2 regions of the Pseudomonas sp. NPDC087029 genome follow, and region 2 is predicted to be linked to the other one. Evidence: predicted binding sites of a transcription regulator. Region 2 holds the regulator's gene; the other holds the start of a gene.

Region 1 (4,522 bases), on a different contig from region 2:
CCCATCTCGGTGTGGTCCAGGCCGGCGATGCCGTTCAGGGCCGAAGCGTAGACGACTTTGAAGTCCAGCTGTTCGTCGGTGGCACCGAGGTTGTCGAACAGGTCGAAGATCTGGTCCAGAACCCAGTCAGGACGCGCGCCCGGACGGTCGACCTTGTTGATCACGACGATCGGCTTCAGGCCGGCTTCGAAGGCCTTCTTGGTCACGAAGCGGGTTTGCGGCATCGGGCCGTCCTGGGCGTCGACCAGCAGCAGCACGGAGTCGACCATCGACATTACACGCTCAACCTCGCCACCGAAGTCGGCGTGGCCGGGGGTGTCGACGATGTTGATGTGGTAGCCGTTCCAGTTGATGGCGGTGTTCTTCGCCAGAATGGTAATGCCGCGCTCTTTTTCCTGGTCGTTGGAGTCCATGACGCGCTCATCGTTGAGCTCGTTACGCTCCAGAGTGCCGGACTGACGCAGGAGTTTGTCGACCAGGGTGGTTTTACCATGGTCAACGTGGGCGATGATGGCGATGTTACGCAGATTTTCGATCACAACTGTATCTCGATCAGAGGATTCGGTTGCCGCCAGTCTAGGCGGCCAATATGAAGTTAAAAGGCTCAGCAGGCCCGGCGGTCGGGAGGGCGATGGCGGATGCTGCCGCCATACAGCCCTGGCATCTTATGCCGGACGATAAACACGCACATTGGCATGTCCCTCACTGAGCAGGTGGTGTGCGTGCAGGCGGCTCATCACACCTTTGTCGCAATAAAGCAGGTACTGGCGGGTTTCATCCAGCTGCTTGAACTTGCTGTTGATCGCATAGAACGGCATGACCTGCACTTCGACGCCGTCGATCAGCAGCGGTTGGTCTTCCTGGGCGTCGGGGTGGCGGATGTCGATGACGATCTGGCCCGGCAGCGCTTCGCGCACTTCCTCGACTTCCACGTCCTTGCCCAGCTCGTCGATCACATGGTCGATCGAGATGAACTTGGCACGCTCCAGGGCGCGCTCGAGCACCGCCATGTCGAACTGCTTCTCTTCATGCTCCATGCGGTGGCGCTTGGCATGGGTAGTCGGGTTCACCGAGATCACGCCGCAGTATTCGGGCATGTGCTTGGCGAAGTCGGCGGTGCCGATTTCGGTGGCCTGGTCGATGATGTCCTGCTTGTGGCTGGCCAGCAACGGGCGCAGCACCAGCTTGTCGGTGGCCGAATCGATGATCGACAGGTTCGGCAGCGTCTGGCTCGAGACCTGGGAGATCGCCTCGCCTGTGACCAGCGCTTCGATATCCAGACGATCGGCCATGTGCGCGGCGCCGCGCAGCATCATGCGCTTGAGGGTCACGCCCATGTAGCTGTTGTCGACCTTGTTGAGGATCTCGCCGACCACTTCCTCGAACGGCACGCTGATGAACAGCACGCGCTGGCTGCTGCCGTACTTCTTCCACAGGTAGTGGGCGACTTCCATCACCCCTAGCTCGTGGGCACGGCCGCCGAGGTTGAAGAAACAGAAGTGGGTCATCAGGCCGCGGCGCATCATCTGGTAGGCCGCCACGGTGGAGTCGAAACCACCGGACATCAGCACCAGGGTCTGCTCCAGGGCGCCCAGCGGGTAGCCGCCGATGCCCTGGTGCTGGTTGTGGATCACGTACAGGCGCTGGTTGCGGATTTCGATGCGGACCAGCACTTCAGGGGTCTTGAGGTCGATGCCGGCGGCGCCGCATTGCTGGCGCAGCTGGCTGCCGACGTAGCGGTCGACGTCCATCGAGGTGAAGTCGTGGTGGCCGCCGCGCTTGCAGCGCACGGCAAAGCGCTTGCCTTCGAGCAGGTGGCCGAAGTGCTGCTTGCACTTGGCGACGATGTCGTCGAAGTCGCCCAGCGGGTATTCCTCGACCTGCAGGAAGTGGGTGATACCCGGGGTGCAGGTCAGGCGCTCGATCATTTCGCGCTGGAGCTTCTCGTCCTCGACGCGGGTGACCACTTCGAGATTGTCCCAGACACCATCGACCGCGAGCTCCGGATCGAGATCCTTGAGCACGTTGCGGATGTTCTTGCCGAGCTGGCGGATGAAGCGCTTGCGCACCGGCCGGCTCTTGATGGTGATCTCTGGAAAGACTTTGACGATAAGTTTCATTGGTTTAACAGCGCGCGCAGGGCCTGCCGAAAATGAGGGGCGCGAATTATATCGGAAATTGCTCAGGATTTGACCAACTTTTGTACAGAAGGTTGGATTTATGTTTGCCTGCCCCGGCCTCATCGCCGGCAAGCCGGCTCCCACAGGGGAGACCGCAGGTCTTGAGGCTTGCAGTTGACCTGGTGGGAGCCGGCTTGCCGGCGATGAGGCCCTTAAAGGAAGCACAACCCTCAACAAACGCACCTTTTTAGTGCGCCACCATTGAAATCCGCCCCTTAAGAGTGCGCTTCAACCCCTCAACCCCTCACCAAATGCCCGCAAACGCCCCCTTTTATCCCGCCCTCGCCATTTTCGGGCACTGGCATGCAATTTGCTCCCTTGTGAGGCAGGTACGCTTGGCCGACTATCCGCGCCCGGCAACACCCTTTTTTCCAGGGCAGCGGCCCACCGCGCTCTAGACCATCCGGAGGACAACATGTCGAAGTCGGTTCAACTCATCAAAGATCATGACGTCAAGTGGATTGATCTGCGTTTCACGGACACCAAAGGCATTCAGCATCACGTGACCATGCCAGCGCGTGATGGCCTGGACGAAGACTTCTTCGAAGTCGGCAAGATGTTCGACGGCTCCTCCATCGCCGGCTGGAAAGGTATCGAAGCCTCCGACATGATCCTGATGCCGGTCGACGACACCGCCGTGCTGGACCCGTTCACCGAAGAGCCGACCCTGATCATCACCTGCGACATCGTCGACCCGTCGAGCATGCAGGGCTACGATCGCGACCCGCGCGGCATCGCCAAGCGCGCCGAGGAATACCTCAAGAGCACCGGCATCGGTGACACCGTGTTCGCCGGCCCAGAGCCTGAGTTCTTCATTTTCGACGAAGTGAAGTTCCAGTCCGACATCTCCGGCTCGATGTTCAAGATCTTCTCCGAGCAAGGCTCGTGGATGACCGGCGCTGACGTGGAAGGCGGCAACAAAGGCCACCGTCCAGGCGTAAAAGGCGGCTACTTCCCGGTTCCGCCGTTCGACCACGACCACGAAATCCGTACTGCCATGTGCAACGCACTGGAAGAAATGGGCCAGGTCGTCGAAGTTCACCACCACGAAGTGGCAACTGCCGGCCAGAACGAAATCGGCGTCAAGTTCAACACCCTGGTGAAGAAGGCTGACGAAGTACAGGCCCTGAAATACGTCGTGCACAACGTTGCCGACGCCTACGGCCGCACTGCTACCTTCATGCCGAAACCGCTGTACGGCGACAACGGCTCGGGCATGCACGTGCACATGTCGATCTGGAAAGACGGCAAGAACACCTTCTCGGGTGAAGGCTATGCCGGCCTGTCCGACACCGCCCTGTACTTCATCGGCGGCATCATCAAGCACGGCAAGGCCCTGAACGGCTTCACCAACCCGTCGACCAACTCCTACAAGCGTCTGGTCCCAGGTTTCGAAGCCCCGGTAATGCTGGCCTACTCGGCTCGCAACCGTTCCGCCTCGATCCGCATTCCTTACGTCGGCAGCCCGAAAGCCCGCCGTATCGAAGCGCGCTTCCCGGACCCATCGGCCAACCCGTACCTGGCCTTCGCAGCCCTGCTGATGGCTGGCCTGGACGGCATCCAGAACAAGATCCACCCAGGCGATGCGGCCGACAAGAACCTGTATGACCTGCCGCCTGAAGAGGCCAAGGACATCCCGCAGGTTTGCGGCAGCCTGAAAGAAGCCCTGGAAGAGCTGGACAAAGGCCGTGCGTTCCTGACCAAGGGCGGCGTGTTCTCCGATGACTTCATCGATGCCTTCATCGAGCTGAAGTCGGAAGAAGAAATCAAGGTCCGCACCTTCGTGCACCCGCTGGAATACGAGCTGTACTACAGCTGCTGATGTAATCGGCGCCTGGCGCTGATCAACGTCACTGGAAACGGCCTCCTTCGGGAGGCCGTTTCTGTTTCTGCCTTCTGCAACTTCGGAAGCTTCCTACCCCAAGAAATACGCCCACTTCTCCACACTCGACGCTTTACCCAACCGGAGAATTGCCATGCGCCCCCTGCCCCTCATCACCCTTGCCTTGAGCCTTGCCGGCTGCACCACTGCCTCGGCAGGCAGCCTCGCCCTCACCCCCTTGCTCGACGCCATCGAACAGCGCTTGAACCTGGCCAACGCCGTTGCCCTGCACAAGTGGGACCAGGGCCAACCGGTACAGGCCACCGAGCGCGAACAGCAGGTGCTGGCGCAGGTAAACGCGACCGCCCCCGCTTATGGCCTGGCCCCGCAACGTGCCGAAGCGTTTTTCGCCGACCAGATAGAGGCCAACAAGGTGGTGCAATACAGCCTGCTGTCCCGCTGGCACCTGCAGGGCGCGGCGCCCGACACGCCACGCCAGGACCTGCAGCAGCAGATCCGC
Region 2 (4,522 bases):
TGATGGTGATGGATACCGCGATGTCTTGAGTGGGCTGCGCCGGCCTTGATGCCGGCGCGGTTCGAGGCGGCTTACTCGCCTTCGTCGAAGTAGTTGTTGATCAACGCCACCAGTGCATCCAGCGCTTCACTGTCCTGCTCACCCTCGGTGTGCAGGTGCACCTGGGTGCCTTTGCCTGCCGCGAGCATCATCACGGCCATGATGCTCTTGCCGTCCACCAGCTTGTCGGGTGCGCGCCCCACCCGCACCTGGCAAGGGAAGCGCCCGGCCACGCCAACGAACTTGGCGGCCGCTCGGGCGTGCAGCCCCAGCTTGTTGATGATGGTGATTTCGCGGGCGGGCATCGTGGGGCGGATCCTGTGGGCTAGAGGTCGCGGTGGCGGACCTGGACGTTTTTCAGGGACTGTTGCAACAGCTGGCCTAGGCGTTCGGTGATGTAGACCGAGCGGTGATGACCGCCGGTGCAGCCGATGGCGATGGTGACATAGGCGCGGTTGCTGGCGGCAAAGCGGGGCAGCCATTTGAGCAGGTAGCTGGAAATGTCGTTGAACATTTCTTCCACGTCCGGCTGGGCGGCAAGGTAATCCATGACCGGCTGTTCGAGCCCGGAATGCTCGCGCAGCTCGGGCTTCCAGTACGGGTTGGGCAGGCAGCGCACGTCGAATACCAGGTCGGCATCGACCGGCATGCCGCGCTTGAAGCCGAACGACTCGACCAGAAATGCAGTGCCAGGCTCGGGTTGATTGAGCAGGCGCAGCTTGATCGTGTCGCGCAGCTGATAGAGGTTGAGGCTGGTGGTGTCGATCTTGAGGTCGGCAAGGTCGGCGATCGGCCCCAGCAACTCGCTTTCCACACGGATAGCCTCGGCCAGCGAACGGTCGGCGTTGGTCAGCGGGTGGCGACGGCGGGTTTCTGAGAAACGCTTGAGCAGCGTCTCTTCGTCGGCATCGAGGAACAGCACATCACACTTGATGTGGCGGCCGCGGGCTTCGGCAAGCAGTTCGGGGAAGCGTGACAGGTGGCTTGGCAGGTTGCGTGCATCGATCGAGACGGCGACTTTGGGCTGCAACAGCTCGGTGTTGATCAGCGCGTTCTCCGCCAGTTGCGGCAGCAGGCCGGCTGGCAGGTTGTCGATGACGTAATAGCCGTTGTCTTCCAGCACATCGAGGGCGGTACTCTTGCCGGAGCCGGACCGGCCGCTGACGATGATCAGGCGCATGTTCAGTGCTCGTTCTGTGCGTCCAGGACAACCTGGTACAGGGCCTCGCTGCTGTGTGCAGCACGCAGGCGCTCGCGAACTTCCTTGCGATCGAGCATGCTGGCAATCTGGCGCAGCAGTTCCAGATGGGCATCGGTGGCGGCCTCGGGCACCAGCAGGACGAACAGCAAGTCCACGGGCGCACCGTCGATGGCGTCGAAATCGATGGGAGCAGCTAGGTGGAGCAGGGCGCTGACCGGGGTTTCGCAGCCCTTGAGCCGGCAGTGCGGAATGGCTATGCCATTGCCGAAACCGGTGGAGCCCAGTTTTTCGCGAGCAATCAGCTTCTCGAAGAGATCTTGCTCATCAAGCTCGGGGACTTCGCGGTGGACCGCAGTGGCGATGGTTTCCAGCGCGCGTTTTTTGCTGCTGACGCCCGGCACGTTCACCAGGGAACGGCCGGGGGTCAGGATGGTTTCAAGTCGGATCATGGATGAGGGGGATCAGCGGGCGGCTTGACCTTGCAGCAAGCTCTGCTGTTTTTCCTTGTGTTTTTTCAGTTGGCGGTCGAGCTTGTCGGCCAAGGCGTCGATCGCTGCATACATGTCTTCGTGTTCCGCATTGGCAACCGCTTCGCCGCCGGGATACTGCAGGGTCGCTTCGATCTTCTGCTGCAGTTTGTCGACCTTCATGATGACCTGCACGTTGGTGATCTTGTCGAAGTGACTCTCCAGCCGCGCCAGCTTTGCAAGCACGTAGTCGCGCAGCGGTGGGGTGACTTCTACATGCTGTCCACTGATATTGACTTGCATACAGCTTCTCCTTTGTTGCCCGTGCATAAAGAGGCAGGTATTGCACCTGCCCCACAAACGCTGTGGCACACCCAGGGGCTACATCAGTCGCTTGCGCTCGCTCGACGGTGCGATGCCGAGGGACTCGCGGTACTTGGCGACGGTGCGACGGGCTACCTGGATGCCTTGTGCCTCCAGTAAACCAGCGATCTTGCTGTCACTCAATGGCTTTTTCTGATTTTCCGCCGCAACCAGTTTCTTGATGATCGCGCGGATCGCCGTGGACGAGCATTCTCCACCTTCGGCGGTGCTGACGTGGCTGGAGAAAAAGTACTTCAGCTCGTAGATGCCACGGGGGGTGTGCATGTATTTCTGCGTGGTCACCCGCGAAATGGTGGACTCGTGCATACCGACCGCTTCGGCGATATCGTGCAGCACCAACGGTTTCATCGCCTCGTCGCCGTGGTCGAGGAAGCCGCGCTGATGCTCGACGATCTGCGTGGCCACCTTCATCAGCGTTTCATTGCGGCTCTGCAGGCTCTTGATGAACCAGCGCGCCTCTTGCAGCTGGTTGCGCATGAAGGTGTTGTCGGCGCTGGTGTCGGCGCGGCGCACGAAGCCTGCGTACTGGGGGTTGACCCGCAGGCGCGGGATCGCTTCCTGGTTCAGCTCGACCAGCCAGCGTTCGCTGTCCTTGCGCACGATCACGTCCGGCACCACGTATTCTGGCTCGCTCGATTCGATCTGCGAACCCGGGCGCGGGTTGAGGCTCTGTACCAGTTCGATGACCTGGCGCAGCTCGTCTTCCTTGAGCTTCATGCGGCGCATCAGCTGGCTGTAGTCGCGGCTGCCGAGAAGGTCGATGAAGTCGCTGACCAGGCGCTGGGCCTCGCTCATCCACGGCGTGCTGGCAGGCAGCTGGCGCAGCTGCAGCAGCAGGCATTCACCCAGGTTGCGCGCGCCGACACCGGCGGGCTCGAACTGCTGGATGCGGTGCAGCACCGCCTCGACTTCGTCGAGCTCGATATCCAGCTCCGGGTCGAAGCCTGCGCAAATCTCTTCGAGGGTGTCTTCGAGGTAGCCCTGGCCGTTGATGCTGTCGATCAGGGTCACGGCGATCAGCCGGTCGGTGTCGGACATCGGCGCCAGGTTCAGTTGCCACAGCAGGTGGCTTTGCAGGCTCTCGCCGGCCGATGTGCGGGTGGTGAAGTCCCACTCGTCGTCATCGTTGCTCGGCAGGCTGCTGGCGCTGGTCTGGTAGATGTCTTCCCAGGCCGTGTCGACCGGGAGCTCGTTGGGGATTCGCTCGTTCCACTCACCGTCTTCCAGGGTTTCGGCACTGCTGGTGCTTTCCTGGAAGCTGTTGTCCTGGGCTTCGGCAACCGGCTTGTTCTCGGCGTTGTCGGCCATCGGGTCGCTGTTGTCGAAGTCGTCGCCGTCTTCCTGACGTTCGAGCATCGGATTGGACTCCAGCGCTTCCTGGATTTCCTGCTGCAGGTCCAGGGTGGAAAGCTGAAGTAGGCGAATGGCCTGTTGCAACTGCGGGGTCATCGTCAGTTGCTGGCCCATTTTTAGGACGAGCGATGGTTTCATGGCAGGGGCTAAATACCTTGTTCGCCGGCGCGCATGCGCCATCCACTACACGAGGGCGCCGGAGCGCCAAATTCAAGCAAGTTTTATGCCTTAAATTGTAGCGTTTGCCTAGAGCACTGTAACAACTTAAGCCCCGTCAAGGACCAATTGCAGTGCTCCAGGCATACCTTGGCTCAGAGGCGGAACTCGTGGCCCAGGTACACTTCCTTGACCAGGTCGTTGGCCAGGATGGTTTCGGCATCGCCCTCGGCGATCAGCTGGCCATCGTTGACGATGTACGCGGTTTCGCAGATATCCAGGGTTTCACGGACGTTGTGGTCGGTGATCAGCACACCGATGCCCTTGGCCTTGAGGTGGTGGATGATCTGCTTGATGTCGCCCACGGAGATCGGGTCGACGCCGGCAAAGGGTTCGTCCAGCAGGATGAACTTGGGCGCTGTCGCCAGTGCGCGGGCAATCTCGACTCGGCGGCGTTCACCACCGGAGAGGCTCATGCCGAGGTTGTCGCGGATGTGGCTGATGTGGAATTCCTGCAGCAGGCTTTCCAGTTCCTTGCGCCGGCCCTCGCGGTCGAGTTCCTTGCGCGTCTCGAGAATCGCCATGATGTTGTCGGCCACCGACAGCTTGCGGAAGATCGAGGCTTCCTGCGGCAGGTAGCCGATGCCGGCGCGGGCGCGGCCGTGCATGGGCTGGTGGCTGACATCGAGGCTGTCGATCAGCACCCGGCCCTGGTCGGCCTGGACCAGGCCGACGATCATGTAGAAGCAGGTGGTCTTGCCGGCGCCGTTGGGGCCGAGCAGGCCGACGATCTGCCCGCTGTCGATCGACAGGCTGACGTCGCGCACGACTTGCCGCCCTTTGTAGCTCTTGGCCAGGTGCTGGGCTTTGAGGGTTGCCATTTACTCGGCCTTCTTCTTCGGCTGGATCACCATGTCGATGC

Evidence for each region. The regulator sigma-54, encoded in region 2, starts transcription at its own class of promoters, with help from an activator protein. The targets are predictions, from matches to a motif close to ANTGGCATNNANNTTGCTNT.
Region 1: a site for sigma-54 is predicted at 2,478-2,497, ahead of glnA (type I glutamate--ammonia ligase). Genes of this name have one in related genera too.

The regions. Positions count from the first base shown of each region.
Region 1 covers NZ_JBIVAB010000002.1:312,180-316,701, forward strand. The annotation lists gene typA (translational GTPase TypA) at 1-539, opposite strand, end outside; gene thiI (tRNA uracil 4-sulfurtransferase ThiI) at 666-2,120, opposite strand; gene glnA (type I glutamate--ammonia ligase) at 2,596-4,002, shown strand; gene ACIPG5_RS04830 (chorismate mutase) at 4,157-4,522, shown strand, end outside.
Region 2 covers NZ_JBIVAB010000003.1:499,048-503,569, reverse strand. The annotation lists gene ACIPG5_RS08220 (ZIP family metal transporter) at 1-29, shown strand, start outside; gene ACIPG5_RS08215 (HPr family phosphocarrier protein) at 72-344, opposite strand; gene rapZ (RNase adapter RapZ) at 365-1,219, opposite strand; gene ptsN (PTS IIA-like nitrogen regulatory protein PtsN) at 1,222-1,689, opposite strand; gene hpf (ribosome hibernation-promoting factor, HPF/YfiA family) at 1,702-2,010, opposite strand; gene ACIPG5_RS08195 (RNA polymerase factor sigma-54) at 2,089-3,582, opposite strand; gene lptB (LPS export ABC transporter ATP-binding protein) at 3,756-4,481, opposite strand; gene lptA (lipopolysaccharide transport periplasmic protein LptA) at 4,482-4,522, opposite strand, start outside.